Linked DNA regions of Aliamphritea hakodatensis. The protein of the gene in region 1 interacts with the protein of each later gene in a pairwise test. Links are inferred from orthologs where the notes say so. Each region holds a gene or a part of one and is shown in the gene's direction. Other genes may lie near its edges. The genes, in order: PCI15_RS20010 and clpA.

The links.
Region 2: the proteins of PCI15_RS20010 (region 1) and clpA interact in binary tests that used the Escherichia coli proteins (3 or more experiments, as listed by UniProt). The link is inferred for Aliamphritea hakodatensis from one-to-one orthologs.

The regions. Positions count from the first base shown.
Region 1 is NZ_AP025281.1:4,409,535-4,421,152, forward strand. Bases 3,407-6,721 are described here. They hold PCI15_RS20010 (ATP-binding protein), read left to right. Parts: upstream 3,407-3,806; coding sequence 3,807-6,521; downstream 6,522-6,721. Other genes in these bases: PCI15_RS20005 (ABC transporter substrate-binding protein), read left to right, coding at 3,407-3,810; PCI15_RS20015 (hypothetical protein), read right to left, coding at 6,610-6,721. In the rest of the region: PCI15_RS19995 (methyltransferase), read left to right, coding at 1-310; PCI15_RS20000 (TonB-dependent receptor plug domain-containing protein), read left to right, coding at 616-2,793; more of PCI15_RS20005, read left to right, coding at 2,845-3,406; more of PCI15_RS20015, read right to left, coding at 6,722-6,981; PCI15_RS20020 (DUF2489 domain-containing protein), read right to left, coding at 6,988-7,467; PCI15_RS20025 (vWA domain-containing protein), read right to left, coding at 7,588-9,237; PCI15_RS20030 (hypothetical protein), read left to right, coding at 9,347-10,213; PCI15_RS20035 (hypothetical protein), read left to right, coding at 10,239-10,475; PCI15_RS20040 (DUF3461 family protein), read right to left, coding at 10,549-10,938; PCI15_RS20045 (spermine/spermidine synthase domain-containing protein), read right to left, coding at 11,112-11,618. UniProt on the Escherichia coli protein: Member of the two-component regulatory system UvrY/BarA involved in the regulation of carbon metabolism via the CsrA/CsrB regulatory system. Phosphorylates UvrY, probably via a four-step phosphorelay.
Region 2 is NZ_AP025281.1:2,753,478-2,758,014, reverse strand. Bases 1,545-4,537 are described here. They hold clpA (ATP-dependent Clp protease ATP-binding subunit ClpA), read left to right. Parts: upstream 1,545-1,906; coding sequence 1,907-4,168; downstream 4,169-4,537. Other genes in these bases: infA (translation initiation factor IF-1), read right to left, coding at 4,319-4,537; clpS (ATP-dependent Clp protease adapter ClpS), read left to right, coding at 1,545-1,893. Also shown: icd (NADP-dependent isocitrate dehydrogenase), read left to right, coding at 1-964; PCI15_RS12740 (cold shock domain-containing protein), read right to left, coding at 1,050-1,286; more of clpS, read left to right, coding at 1,540-1,544. UniProt on the Escherichia coli protein: ATP-dependent specificity component of the ClpAP protease. It directs the protease to specific substrates. It has unfoldase activity. The primary function of the ClpA-ClpP complex appears to be the degradation of unfolded or abnormal proteins.

The DNA.
Region 1 (11,618 bases):
GAACTTCACTTTTAATCACCCTGACCGGACAGCACACTTTCAGGTCACCGACTGCCTCACCGGCATTGCTGACAACAGTGCTGACCTGATCCTCAATAACCCGCCTTTTCATCAGCAAAATACCATTGGCGACTTTATCGCAGTGCAAATGTTTAAAGATGCCAAACGCACCCTGAAAACCGGCGGCGAACTGCTGGTGATCGGCAATCGTCATTTAGGTTATCACGTAACGCTGAAGCGGCTGTTCGGTAACTGCACAACGCAGGCCAGCAATAAAAAATTTGTCATCCTGCGCTGTATTAAACGCTAAGCCCGAACACCAAACGGCGACAACGCCCTGAAACACAAGGCATTGGCGGTAATATCGACGCTAAAAATAATACTGCCAACTGAGTTAATAGCAGTTATTATGTACACTGAAGCACGCAGTTTGCGCAGACAAATACCAGCCAGGTTATTGTGAAAGCCGGGAAAGCCCGGATCAGAAACTCAGCCTGTCGGGCCGGACCAGACACAAAAAGTGTATGCGTATCAACGCCACTTCGGCCACCCCGAGAAGTCTGAACCCTGAGATGAAAACAGAACGTTATTATTTGCCTTAACAGCCGGACCGCTATGCCGCTAACACACATTCGCCAGCCTGGTTTTCTGAATTTTACTGTTCGGCGTCCGTTGCAGGTTTTGCTGTCGCTGGCGCTGGTTCTGCTCGGTCACAGCGGGCAATCCTATGCTCAGCAGGAAGCCATGTATGACGAAGATCTGGCCTACAGCGATGACAGCTACGCGATCTCCGAACTGAATTATCTGGCCGATATTCCGCTGGTATCAGCGGCCACCCGGCTGCCACAGCAACGGCACGAATCACCGGCGGCAATCACCGTTATCGACCGGGCGGTTATTGATGCATCCTCTGCGCTGACCATTCCGGACCTGTTCCGCCTGGTACCTGGCATGATGGCTTACCACACCTCGTCCAATACGTCGGCGGTTGCCTATCACGGTATGAGTGACAGGTTCCCTTCCCAGATGGAAGTAATGGTTGATGGCCGCTCCATCTATGTACCGCTGTTTTCCACTGTCATCTGGGACACCCTGGGTCTCACGGTAGACGATGTTGACCGTATTGAAGTGGTCAGAGGCTCCAACAGTGCTACCCACGGTTCCAATGCGTTTATGGGGGCCATCAATATTATTACCCGCTCAGGTTTGTCCCACCCCGGCAGCAGCCTGAAATATACCAGCGGCAGCCACAATACCCAGAACTTTGAAGCCCGGCACAGCGGCAGTTATTCGCTTGGCAATTATGCCCTGTCTACCGGCAACCTCAGTAATGATGGCAGCGACACATTCGACGATAAAACAAACCGCCGGTATCTGAACTTTAATACCGTGGTCACACCCAACTTGCGGGACACTCTGACATTTAATCTGGGCTTCAGTGAAGGCTTCACGGATGTCGGGGATGTCGACAGCGCACCGGCTCTGGAAGAACGCACCTTTCACAACAATACCCAGCATATTAAGTGGCAGCGCATTCTTCAGAATGAAGCTGAGCTTGAAGTCCGCTATGCCCACAGTTACAGCAATCTTGATGCCGACAAACTGGATATCCCCACGGTACAACAGGCGCTGGATCTGACCAACCCGGCACTGATTGCCCTGATTCCAAACTTTATTGCCGCCAACCCGCTGCGAAAAACGTCAGAAGTCGGTGATATAGAACAACATGAATTAGAAATGATCTGGCGAAAACAAACCTCGCCAGCCAATCAGTTTATCATCGGCAGCGGTTACAAGTTCAACCGGGCCCGCAGCCTCGAATTACTGGATACCCGTGACTGGGTCAGCGAAGAACGTAGCCGGGTTTTCGGCAACTGGGAATACAGCGGTATCCGTAACTGGGTATTCAATGCAGGCGCAATGGTTGAACATGCCACTGCCGGCAACAGTGGCACCCGGATATCACCGCGCCTGGCGGCCAATTACCGACTGACGCCAACCAGCGGATTACGCAGTTCTGTCAGCCAGGCATACCGGATGCCTTCATTACTGGAAGCGAATCTGCAAACGGTGGTCTACAGCCCCGCCGGACTGCCGCCCGGAACCCCGTCAATTTATCAGATAGAAAGCCTGGCTAATGAGGATATTGAACCTGAGAGGCTGAGAACGCTGGATGTGGGATATTTTAAAAACTGGCCCGAATATAACAGCCAGATGGATCTGCGGCTATTTTACGAACGTATCGATAACGGTATTGAGACGGCTTTTCGCCCCCTCACCACAGCAACCGCCAGCAGCGACCACCGCTATCGGATTGAAGACAATGGCGCTGAATGGAATAACAGGGGCTTTGAAACCCAGATCCGCTACCAGCCCAACATGCTGTATAACCCACTGATTTTATTTAATTATAGCTATATTCACGTCCGGGGGTTTCGTAACCGGGGCCACAGTACTGTTGGCAACCCCGACAACATTGACCGGCTAGAGAACCGAACGCCGATGCACACCGCCTCGCTGCTGGCCAGCATTACCCTGCCGGATAACCTGCAACTCAGCCTGAGTCATTTTTATATGTCTGAAGTGGAATGGCTGGAAGGCAGCAGCGGTGGACCGAACCCACAATACAACCGTACCGATATTAAAGTCAGTAAGAACTTTAAATATTCGAACGGTAACGCACTGAAGCTTAACTTTATCGTGCACAACTTACTGGATGACTCGTATCCGGAATTTTACGTAGACAACCTGTTTGACCGGCGGGCTTATGTGCAAGTGGAACTGAGCTTTTAAGCGGCCACGGAATGTTATCGCCGTGCTGCAGATCACTGTCAGAGTTAGCATATGGATAAGTGTGAACTGACCAGAAAGCCCCTGACTTACGGGGGTAAAATAGTGTTTAGCCTGTTTGCCCTGCTAGGCATTATTAAAGTATGTGTTGCCAGCGCAGCAGCACAGGCACTTATCGTCCTGAGTAACGAGCAACAGCCTTACCAGATTGTTAACCGTGAAATTATTTTGCAATCAAAAGGCCCGGTCCCCCAGACCATTTCAGTGGATAACTTACGTCATCGCCCTGTCAGTTACCTGCAGCAATTTAATCCACTGATTACTGTTGGCAGTGCTGCAGCCGATTATCTGTTTGCCAATGCCCCTGACGGCAGTCAGATTATCAGCAGCTTTATCCCCAAACCCGGTTACCGGCGTTTACTGAACCGTTATGCTCACCGGCTGCAGCAAGTTGGCCATACCGCAGTTTTTCTTGACCAGCCATATCACCGGCACATCAGACTGGCACGGGCCGTACAGCCTGACGCACGCAATCTGGGGGTAATACTCGGCCCCACGACAGGTAAAGATCTGCCGGCACTGGAAACAGCCAGCAAGGCAATGGGCTTCAGGCTCAATCATGATGAGCTGGTCAGTAAGGATAATCCGTTACAGATGCTGCAACCGATTATGGCCGGTTCTGATATTTTTCTGGCCTTACCCGATCAGGCAATTTTCAACCGGACAACCGCCAAGTGGATCCTGTTTATGAGCTATCAGCAGCATATTCCACTGATCGGCTTTTCCCGCAGTTACGTCGATGCCGGCGCACTGGCTGCAGTCATTTCCACACCGGAACAGATCGGCCTGCAAACCGCCGAAATTCTGAATCGGTACAATGACTCAGGCACCCTGCCCCCGGCCGGTTACAGCGCGTATTTTTCCGTCATTACAAACCCTCAGGTCGCCCGTAACCTGAATATTGAATTACCCGCGCCTTCTCAGCTTGAAGCCCGCCTGAAAGAGGTTGAACAACGATGAGTTTGCTGCAGAACGGCTTCGCCAAAGGCATTCGCCTTAAAGTATTTACCATCACACTGGTACCGTTACTGGTGATGACGCTGATGCTGGCCGGTTACTTCATTTCTACCCGAATCGCGGATAACGAAACGGCTCTGATTGAGCGGGGAGCAACCATGTCCCGGCTGATGGCTGCGGCAGCAGAGTTTGGCATCATCTCAGAACTCACACCGCAACTGAAAGCCCTGAGTAAAGGGCCAATACAGGAATCCGACGTTAAAGATGTAATTTTCCTCAACGCAAGCGGACAACTGATTTACCGCTCCACAGAAATCGACTTCCGGTTTATTCCCCGACCAACGCCCACATACAACCGACACAACGGTTACTGGTTGTTCGCCACACCGGTGATGGCAACCGGCATTCTGATAGATGACTCGCGGGAATATTCTGAACCCCAGACACCGGAAATACTCGGTTGGGTTGTCATTGCAATATCCAGTGAATCCATGCGCGAGCGGCAGCTGGATATTATTATTAATACCCTGATTTTATTGCTGATCGGAATTCTGGTGACTTTTGTTGTGGCTGCCCGGGTCGGACACACCCTGACAGATCCGATTATCGATCTCACAGAACTGGTGGGTAAACTCCAGCAAGGGCAACTCTCTGCCCGGGCCACCGAACAGTCTGACGCCGAAATCGGCTCCCTGGAACGGGGCATTAACCTGCTGGCAGAACGGGTCCAGGCCTCGAATCAGTTGCTGGAAAGCCAGGTTGATAAAGCAACCCAGCGCCTGCGCAAGACCATGCAATATCTGGAAACCCAGAACCATGCCTTACATAAAGCGCGGGAACGGGCTGATCAGGCCAATATGGCCAAAGATGAGTTCCTTGCACGCATGAGCCATGAGTTGCGTACCCCGCTGACTTCCGTACTCGGCTTTACCGGCCTGCTGAAACAGACTGATCTGAGTTATGAACAGCAGGAACATTGCCGGATCATCAGTCAGACATCTACCATGCTACTGGCAATCATCGATGACATTCTGGATTTCGCCAAATTGCAATCCAATGCCATTCATCTGGAAAGCATCCCGTTCAGCCCGGAGGAGTGCATTCACAGCGCCATAGAAATGCAGGCCCAAAGTGCTGCAACAAAAGGGCTGGAGCTGGTTTATCAGGTCAGCAATGAGATCCCGCCGGTGGTACTGGGTGACCCGATGCGCTTACGTCAGGTGGCCACAAACCTGATAGGCAATGCTATCAAATTTACTGAACACGGCCATGTCATTGTCAGCCTGAAACGCCTTGAAAGTGAGGATGACTCTGTACGGATAGAATTGACGGTACAGGACAGCGGAATCGGCATTGATCCGGAACAGCAGGCACACCTGTTCAGCGCATTTTCACAGGCTGATTCTTCCATTACCCGCCGTTTTGGCGGCTCAGGTCTGGGCCTGGTAATCGTTCGTAAACTGTTGGAGCTGATGGCTGGGGAAATACGGCTGAACAGCATGCCCGGACAGGGAACTGAATTCATCTGTGCACTGAACTGCCTGCCGGCCGCCTCTGCGCTGACCGGCACCGCCGCCCATTCCCTGACACACACCAAAGAACTGATTATCTATGACCGGCACCGCAGCAGTTTACAGGCCCTGACCCAACTGGCAGAAAACAGCGTGGCCCGGGTCTATCCATGCCGTACTCTGGAACATCTGAATAACTATATTGAACAGGCACCCGGCATAAACAGCGCGCTGATTTTTGGTCTGAGCGCCGATCCGGATACGGCACGTGAACAAAAGCGGCATATTCCGGCGCTGTTCCGGGGCTTTAAAGGCAATATCCTGTTATTGGTGCCGTCACTCAACAACGATGTCAGCGAGCTCACCCGGGGCCAGAACCATCACAACATCACCGTGCTGACCAAGCCCCTGCGCCGGGTCAACCTGAGCAAGTGGCTAAGCCACTCAGCAACAAAATCCGGACAGCCGCAGCTCATCAGAAAACTGCCAACCCTGACACCTGGCACCCGGGTACTGATCGCCGAAGACAATGACTTCAACCGTTTATTGCTGAGCCGGATAATGAGCACTGCCGGCGCGGTGGTATCTGAAGCCATTAACGGTTTACAGGCCATACAGCTGGCTGAACAGCATCAGCCGGATATCATTCTGATGGATGTCCATATGCCCCGGATTGACGGCATTGAAGCAACCCGGCAGATTCGCGGGCTGATGCCGAATGTGCCCGTCATAGCCCTGACAGCCAATGTGGTATCCAGTGAAGAACAGGCCCTGAGCGACGCCGGCGTCAACCGCATTGAATACAAGCCAATTAACGATACCCGCCTGCTGAATACCATGCGGCTGTTACTGAAACAGGAACAGGGCAGCTTACCGCCGGCAGCACGTCCCCACGATGAAAGCAGCGCAACGGACCTGAGTAATTACAAACTCAGCGCAGAAGACCTCCACGCTGAACTGTTGCGCCAGTTAGCCGCGCTGCAACAGGGGTTTTCCGCTCAGGATATCGGTAAATTACGTAATCATGCCCACCAGCTGACGGGACTTGCAGGCTTATTCGAACTGCCGGCGCTGGAACTGGCCAGCCTTGATTTAAGCCAGGCAATAAAAGCGGCCAATATAAAGGACAGCTGGCACTGCCTGTGGCGGTTACAGCGTTTGATCGAACACCATCAGTATCAGGATAATACTGAAGATGACTAAGGAACCGGCAAACAAGTCTGAAACGCCTCTGGCTTATTCGCAAGTTCTCTAACCCTGTGGGCTAAAAACCTGGGCCCCGGAAACCGGGTCAGAAATCCCGGCTGACTGGCGTATGCTTAATAATATGAATGAGTTTGTCCGCCTGTTCCTGAATATATGCCCTGCCGGCGGCATCATACAAACGGCCATGCAATCCGGGCTTAACCGGTAAATCAGTTAAGCCTTCATCGAATTCATAGCAGTGACGGCGGATCGTTTCCAACGCTTCATCATGAAAAATCGGCGAGCCCAGAAAGACCGCCCATGCCTGCTGATCGGTACTGCCTTCACTGACCCCCTTTAACAGCGCCAGCACAGCTTCCCGGCTCGGCCGGTAGGTGGGTGTACGCCCAAAGACCAGTGCGGCAATCAGCAATAGCAGAAACAGTAAGGTAACAAGAAAAACAACCAGAAACTGCATAGCGACTCAGTGATAACGGTCGAACGGATGCTGACGCAGCTTCCCGGCGGCGGTCAGAATGGCCTCTTTATGCGTGTTTTCCACGTCATCCATTAACTGCATATGAGGCAGTTTCTGTTTGGTTTTTAACGCTTTCCATTCCTTTAAGCGCGGAATATGCCGGGTCTTCTCGTATACCTCACTGAAGACAGCAAAATCATCATGCAAACACAGCTGGGGGTCCAGATTATCCAGCAACATCCGGCATCTGATGGAACCTTCAATCACTGACATTTCATCATTCATCAACGTCTGGGCAATGACCTGCAGGCTCTCCACCAAATATGCACGGTGTTCCTGAGCTTTCGTTGCCACGTCTTCCAGACGGCGCTGATTCTCTTCTTTCCGGGCCTTCTGCTGCCCCAGTAACCGTACAATGAACCACAGAGCCCCGGCACTGACCGCCAGCCCGACAACAATTAATCCGTAGACCACAGCCTCAGACATTCACAACCTCGATTATTTTCATTCACTATGTTGTGTATTATCCCCCAAAACCGGCCCCAGCTATAGGGGCCGGGCCGGTTCTGACAGAAAACAGTGGCAATCCTGCGGACACTTTTTATTTTAAAGTGCTGCCGTCAGCTGTAGTTGCTGAATAAAGCCAGCCCGGTAACCAAAACGGTCGACACCTTTAGCATCACGGGCAAGGTCAGCCAGAGACTGCCAGCTGAACGCCGACAATGCCTGATGATTGCGCAGCTTCTGGCCATAGCCGGCAACAGCGGCAGCGAAACGGAAATCCTGACTGCAGGCGGCGACCGGCTGACAACGGCTCCCGGTACGCACCGCCACCGCCTGTTCTTCACTGCTCCCGCCCTGCCAGGTTTTATAACGCAGGCGGATATGACCAAGTTCACCTTCGTTAATCTCCGGAACATCCTGCTTAACGGGCTGATAACGCAACGGATAGGTTTGCGGCTGATTCTGTAGCACTAACTCATACAGAGCAGTAACTGTCTGTCCCGCACCGACCTCACCCGCATCGGTACGTTCATCCAGAAAGGCTTCATCAGCCAGCTGACGGTTTTCATAACCAATCAGCCGGTAGCTCTGAACTACCGCAGGATTGAACTCCACCTGGATCCGGGCGTCCCAGGCCAGGGTATGAAAATTTGCCGTCAGCTGTTCACTCAGTACTTTGCGGGCTTCCTGCAGGGAGTCGATATAGGCAGCATTGCCGTCCCCGGCATTACTGAGCGTTTCCATCAGCTGATCATTATAATTGCCGTCACCAAAGCCCAGCACACTCAGGCTGACACCCTGCTTTCGCTGCCCACTGATGTATCGTTCCAGTTCTTTTATACCGGTCATGCCCAGATTAAAATCACCGTCGGTGGCCAGCAACACCCGGTTCACGCCCCCCTCAACCAGGTGCTCAACTGCTGTGTTATACGCCAGCTTTAACCCCCCTTCACCATAGGTACCACCGCCGGCATCCAGTGCATCAATGGCCTGCAGGATTTTGCTACGCTGGTTGCCGGGTGTAGCATCCAGCACCTGGCGTACATTGCCTGCATAGGTGATCAGGCTGATCCGGTCATCAGCATCCAGCTGTTTTACCAACAGCTTCAGTGACTGTTTAACCAGCGGCAGTTTGTTGGCATCATTCATTGAGCCGGAGACATCCACCAGAAAGACCAGATTTGCCCCTTTATCGCTGCTGATATCCTGAGCCTTCATCGCCACTTTTAACAGACTGGCATCAGCATTCCACGGGCTGACGCCCAGCTCGTAGCCCAGAGACAGCGGTTTGCCAGTATCCGAAACGGGATAGTCATAGCTGAAGTAATTCACCAGTTCTTCGGTCCGTACCGCATCCACCGGCGGTAACCGGCCATCGTTAATGAAGCGCCTCACATTGGCAAAGCTTGCTGTATCGACATCCAGACTGAAAGTGCTCAGCGGTTGTGTTTGCGGCGACAGGTACGGGTTATCATCAAACGTCTGGTAATTCTCATAGGACGGTTCCGGGTGAATAATCCCGGGCTGAATTATCCCGGAATTAACAAAGTACTCCTGCATGGCAACAGCATCCGCCTGCATACTGCGCTTCACCATCTTCGACGCGCTCAGGGCTTCCTGTTCCTGCATCACTTCCGGCACCGGCTGCACCTGCACCGTTGGCTGCTGACCCGTCTGCCGGGCACAGCCGGCGACGGTTGCAATAACAACAGCCGATACGGCCAATGCAATATATGTTTTCCTGACTGACATACTGAATTCCTCGCATAAAGTATTTGCACCTATGCTAAGTTTTCAGCAGGCTATGTACTGATACCAGATCCAGACAAAAACGGGCTTCTGATTTTATAGACTTTATGTTATGGCAAACTTATACAGTAAAATTCACCGGCTGAAAGCGCAGGGCTGGACCTGGGATGAGTTTCTGCACCGGATCAGCCTGATTTATCCGCCGGGGATTGATGAAAAAACCCTGTACGGGCTTTACCGGCAGCCACACCGCAAGGCGTCCAGGCATATTCGCCAGATTCTCGAGCAACTGCATGATCAGTGTTTTCCCTCGCCTTTCCCGGCTGCTGCAGAGGCCCTGATCGGCCTCTATAACCGGCAGGTAAATACCCCCCGCCACCCGGATCTCGCTGCTGAACAGCAGGCACTGAGCATTTTCCTGCAGGAAGCCCGGCAACACGGGCCGCTTCTGTACCGAGCCAGGCTGTACTGGCTCAGTGGCAATATTCAGCTGGATCAGTTGGGCGTGTTCCGGAAAAACGGTAAGCTCAGACAATTAACCGCCGCTCAGCAACAGGGCATAGCGTTTTATCAACAGAGCCTGTCACTGCTGGAAGAGTCGCAGCAAAGCGCTGAATTACCGGCGGATATTGATGCCTTTACCTTTTATAAGCTACGGCAAAACATGCTGGCCTGTTACCTTAACGCCCTGACACCGGATGCCCGCAGTGAGAGCAGTAAACTGCTTGAGTATCTGGAGGCCTGCGATTTTATCTGCAGCACCAAACAGCTGCTGACGGCCGAGCCTTTTCAGTGGTTACCGGCCCGCAACGGACTGCGGTTCAGCTCTCTGACCCATAACGCTGAAGACTGTCACTGGTTTTACCAGGCCCTGTGTACCGCAAATAAAGCCTTTACTGATCTGCACTACAGCCCTGAAAATACACCGTCTGTTGTCAGCAGCATTGAGTTCCGCTGGGCAATTGAAAATGTTTTATGAAATCTGACACATAAAGGAATGGGATATGACCCCGGTACGCTTGTTTATTGCGTTTATTATCAGCCTGTTACTGATCAGCTGTGCAGTCGATTATCAGCAGGAACGCGCACCTGAGCAGAAAAGTCAGCAACAACAGCAGAGCAAGCCTGCCGCCAGCAGTATTGAGCAGGAGTCACATGAAGCGGTACAGGATTCAGCCGAACCAGCCCTGAAACGGGCACCGACCGATGATGATGATGACGATATGTTACGGCTTGATTAGACCTTTCAGATCAAATTCAGAAGCGGCCGGGCGGCGCTTCTGAATCTGCTGAAAAATAACCTGTCTGTCAGGTTTACAGCTCGTCGATACGGCGACGCAGCTCATCGACTTTGCGGGTAACAACCTTTTCCAGGTGATCCAGCTCTTCGATTAAATGTTCTTTCTTGTCTTTTGCCTGCTTCTCACCGGCAACTAACTGATCCAGTTCTGCAACGGCTTTCAGAAAGTATGGAGAGGCTTCAGTTGTATCGCGGAACGGCACAAAACCGCTATCCGTCGGAACAGCCTTATGGGCACGCTTAAACTTAAACTTCTTGCTCTTTGCCATCCACTCGCCCTGATGGCGATGCAGATAGATCTTCAGCACGTCGATATCATTTTCGATGCGCGAAGAGTAACGCTGGATATCGTACGGATCTTCGATACCCATTTCTTTCAATGTTGGAAATTTTTCAGCAGACATCAACCCACTCCTTGTAAAAAATTGACAAACCATGGCCATTATAGGGCAGTCAGAGACAATTCTTAAGAGAGTATTTCTAACGAATGACCCAGAATGAGTTCATCAGTTTACATTATCGAAAAAAACTGAAAACTGGCCGGTGAAAGTGAATCGTTACTTACCCTGTACAGTCTTTATCTAAAGGGCTCAGGAAGATATGTCAGATGATCCAGCAGCGTTTTGAAATCCAGCCCCCAGTCATCTGCCAGTTCATCAGCATTCTTTTTGAGCACCTCTGACACGACACAGGGATAGTGCCGGCAATAAATCACAACGTTCTCAAAACCTTCCATATGAAAAATGACTACATGTGAAAAATATTGACGAATAATTGTCACAACCTGAAGCAACACCGCCTGCTCAGTCAGCAAGAGATTCACAACCAGACAACCGGTGAAATGCATCCGTTCATACAGACTAAGCCAGAGCGATTCTTCCAGCAGCCGGTCCTGACAGCCATCTGATCCGAACAGGTCAACACAGATCAGGTCATACTGTTCAGCCGTTTGCTGCAGATATTCAAATGCATCTGCCTCAATCACTTTAACGCTTTCAGGCAACGCAAAATAACGGCGGGCTGCAGATAAGACATCGGCATTTAACTCGACGGACACTATGTCACAACCGGGTAAGTGCCTGGT
Region 2 (4,537 bases), 1.7 Mb from region 1 along the record:
GGGCATTAAAGGGCCGCTGACGACCCCTGTCGGCGGAGGGATCCGTTCTCTGAATGTTGCCCTGCGTCAGGAGTTGGATCTGTATGTATGCCAGCGTCCGGTGCGCTGGTTTCAGGGGGTACCCAGTCCTGTTGTGAATCCCGGTGACGTTGATATGGTGATTTATCGGGAGAATTCTGAAGATATTTATGCCGGGATCGAGTGGCAGGCGGGCACAGCTGAAGCGCAGAAGGTAATTGACTTTCTGCAGCAGGAAATGGGCGTCACAAAAATCCGTTTTGATCAGATGTGCGGTATCGGTATTAAGCCGGTATCAGAAGAGGGGACTAAGCGTCTGGTGCGTAAGGCGTTGCAGTATTGCGTGGATAATGACCGCCGGTCTCTTACACTGGTTCATAAAGGTAACATCATGAAGTTTACCGAAGGTGCCTTTAAGGAATGGGGGTATGAGCTGGCAAAAGATGAGTTTGGTGCGCAGCTGATGGACGGCGGCCCCTGGATGAGCTTCAGGAATCCGGACAGCGGGCGAGAAATTGTCGTCAAGGATGTCATTGCAGACGCGATGTTACAGCAGATACTGCTCAGGCCGGCTGAGTATGATGTGGTCGCCACGCTGAATCTGAACGGTGATTATCTGTCTGATGCGCTGGCTGCGGAGGTGGGCGGTATAGGTATTGCGCCCGGTGCTAACTTATCGGACCGCGTGGCTATTTTTGAGGCGACCCACGGCACAGCACCTAAATATGCCGGTAAAGATATGGTCAATCCCGGCTCGATTATATTGTCTGCCGAAATGATGCTGCGTCATCTTGGCTGGCTTGAAGCGGCCGACCTGATCATTAAAGGGATGGACGGTGCGATTGCTGCGAAAACGGTTACCTATGATTTTGAGCGTCTGATGGATGGGGCTACAAAGGTGTCCAGTTCGGGTTTCGGGGAGGCGATTATTCAGCATATGGGCTGAGGGCAGGGGCGTTCAGTTTGTGTGTGAGAGATACAAAAAAGGCAGCGTAAGCTGCCTTTTATCGTTTGAAGTGGTTAGAAGTTGCTTATGAACTTTCCGCTTCTTCCAGTGCCGTAACTTCAATAGGTTTGATGTTGATCGCGTGGATACCCTTAGGGCCCGGTGTCGTCTCAAAGCTCACTTCCTGGCCAGCTTTTAAGCTTTTATAGCCATCGATAAGAATTACCGAATAGTGAGCAAATAAGTCTTCATCATGTTCTTGCGATATAATAAATCCAAAGCCTTTGGCGTTATTGAACCACTTGACTTTCCCTGTGTACATTGGTGTCCCCCAATTTCCGATTAAAACTGCGACCCTAAGCTCCGTGGGTCTGTTAACTGAACGACCTCTGTTGATACAATGTACTACAGCTGAGGTGCTTCCATGTTTCTGAAAATGTCTCGCAGGGACTACCGATACAACAAATTTATTATTCCTCCTGCAAAAAAAATTATAACATTCTTCGGACTTAGACGAGCATTACAACACTCCCCATTATGAGATATAAAAATTGGTAAAAATTGTGAAATGTGATATGCGTCATTTACAAACAACAATCCGTTGTTCTGCCGACGATCAGGATCCACATGATCATGGTACCGGCGTAGTCGAAGAAGTTGCAAAGCCTGAACTAAAACGTCCTTCAATGTACCAAGTACTATTGATGAACGATGACTATACCCCTATGGACTTTGTGGTGGAAATACTAATGGTTTTTTTCTCTATGAATCAAGAAAAAGCCACACAAGTTATGTTAACGGTCCATACTAAGGGTAAAGCTGTGTGCGGTGTGTATACCCGGGATGTCGCAGAAACAAAAGCAACTCAGGTGAATCAGTACGCTAAGGAGAGTAAGCACCCGTTGCTGTGTGAAGTCGAGCAAGCGTAGCGGAGCGATTATTATGTTGAATAAAGAGTTAGAAGATACGCTGAGTGTGGCTTTTAATAGTGCTCGTGCAAAACGTCATGAATTTATGACGGTTGAGCATCTGTTGCTGGCTTTGTTAGATAATTCAGAGGCCCATTCTGTATTACAGGCATGTGGTGTTGACGTTGATAAGTTAAGGGTCTCACTGGCCTCTTTTATTGAGGACACTACGCCTTTACTGCCGGACAATATCCCGGATCTTGAAACACAGCCCACGCTCGGTTTTCAGCGTGTGCTGCAGCGGGCGGTGTTCCATGTACAGTCCTCCGGTAAATCTGAAGTAACCGGCGCCAATGTGCTGGTGGCAATCTTCAGTGAACAGGAAAGTCAGGCGGTGTATGTGCTGCAGCAGCAGGGCATTGAGCGCATTGATATTGTTAATTATATCTCCCACGGGATTTCCAAGGTTTCAGATTCAGAAGAGCCGGCCGCACTGGATGATCTGAGTGAAGCCAGCCCTTCCACCGAGAAAGATAAGAGCCCGCTGGCCAATTATGCGGTGAATCTTAATAAAGAGGCGGAAGCGGGTAATATCGATCCGCTGGTTGGCCGTGATGATGAAGTTGAGCGGGTGGTGCAGATCCTTTCCCGGCGCCGTAAAAATAACCCGCTGCTGGTGGGTGAAGCCGGGGTGGGTAAGACAGCCATTGCGGAAGGCCTGGCAAAGCTGATCATCGAGGGTTCTGTTCCCGAAGTGATATCCGAGAGCACAGTGTATTCCCTTGATCTTGGCGCATTGCTGGCCGGTACCAAGTACCGCGGTGATTTTGAGAAACGCCTTAAGGGTCTGCTGAATGAAATCCGTAAGCTGGACCACGCGATCCTGTTTATTGACGAGATCCATACCATCATCGGGGCGGGTGCTGCTTCCGGTGGCTCAATGGATGCCTCTAATCTGCTTAAGCCGCTGCTGAGCTCCGGTCAGTTACGCTGTATCGGCTCGACCACTTTTCAGGAATTCCGCGGCATCTTTGAAAAAGACCGTGCTCTGGCGCGCCGCTTCCAGAAGGTGGATGTGCTTGAGCCGTCTGTCGATGATACTTACCGTATCCTGCAGGGGCTGCGCAGCCGCTTCGAAGAACATCATGAGATCACGTACACCGATAATGCGCTGCGGGTCGCTTCTGAGCTTGCTGACCGTTATATCAATGATAAACATATGCCGGACAAGGCAATCGATGTGATTGATGAGGCCGGTGCTTATCAGCGTCTGGTGCCTGAAGAGAAGCGTGCCGAGCTGATTGATGTGGCTGAAGTGGAAAGCGTGGTGGCCAAAATTGCCCGTATTCCGGTGAATAATGTCACCGCTTCAGATAAGGAACAGCTAAAAAAGCTGGATAAGAATCTGAAGATGGTGGTGCTGGGTCAGGACGAAGCAATTGATACCCTGTCTGCGGCAATCAAGCTGTCCCGTGCGGGCCTTAAAGAGCCGAACAAACCCGTGGGGTCATTCCTGTTTTCCGGCCCGACCGGTGTAGGTAAAACCGAGGTAACCAATCAGCTGGCCCGTATTATGGGCATTGAACTGATTCGCTTCGATATGTCGGAGTACATGGAGCGGCATACGGTTTCCCGTCTGATCGGTGCGCCTCCGGGCTATGTCGGTTATGATCAGGGTGGCCTGCTGACGGAAGCGGTTACCAAGTCGCCGCACTCTGTATTGCTGCTGGACGAGATCGAAAAAGCTCATCCGGAAGTATTCAACCTGCTGTTACAGGTAATGGATAACGGCACGCTGACGGATAACAATGGCCGCAAGGCTGATTTCCGCAACGTTATTCTGGTAATGACCACCAATGCCGGAGTTGAGCAGATGAGCCGTGCCTCAATCGGCTTTACGCATCAGGACCATACCACTGACGGTATGGAAGCGATCAAGAAGATGTTCACCCCTGAGTTCCGTAACCGTCTCGACGGTATCATTCAGTTCAAGGCTCTGCCGATGGATGTTATCAAAGGTGTGGTCGATAAGTTCCTGACTGAACTGCAGGTGCAGCTTGATGATAAGGGCGTTCAGCTGAATATCGATGATGCAGCCCGTACCTGGCTGGCAGAGAAAGGCTACGATGAAACCATGGGGGCGCGTCCGATGCAGCGTCTGATTCAGGAGCAGCTCAAGAAGCCACTGGCAGAAATGATTCTGTTCGGCGAGCTGTCTGAAGAGGGCGGTGAGGTCGAAATCAGCGTTGATGATAACAATGAACTGGCGCTGGATGTGGTCGCGGCAATGGCTTAACCGCTGTTGCTGCACCGGTAAAGCCCGGGCATAAAAAAACCGCTTGTGAAAACAAGCGGTTTTTTTTATTAAGGTCGGCGCTGGCGGACAGCTATTGATGCTTCAGTAAACAGCAGTTAGCTAATAAGTTGCAGAGCCGGAAAACCGTAATTAGCGGGCGCGGTAGGTGATGCGGCCTTTGGTCAGATCGTAAGGTGTCAGCTCAACTTTTACCTTATCGCCAGTCAGGATGCGGATGTAGTTTTTACGCATTTTGCCGGAGATATGTGCAGTCACAACGTGACCGTTTTCAAGTTCTACGCGAAACATGGTGTTAGGCAGTGTGTCGGTGACAACGCCTTCCATTTCAATACTATCTTCTTTGGACAT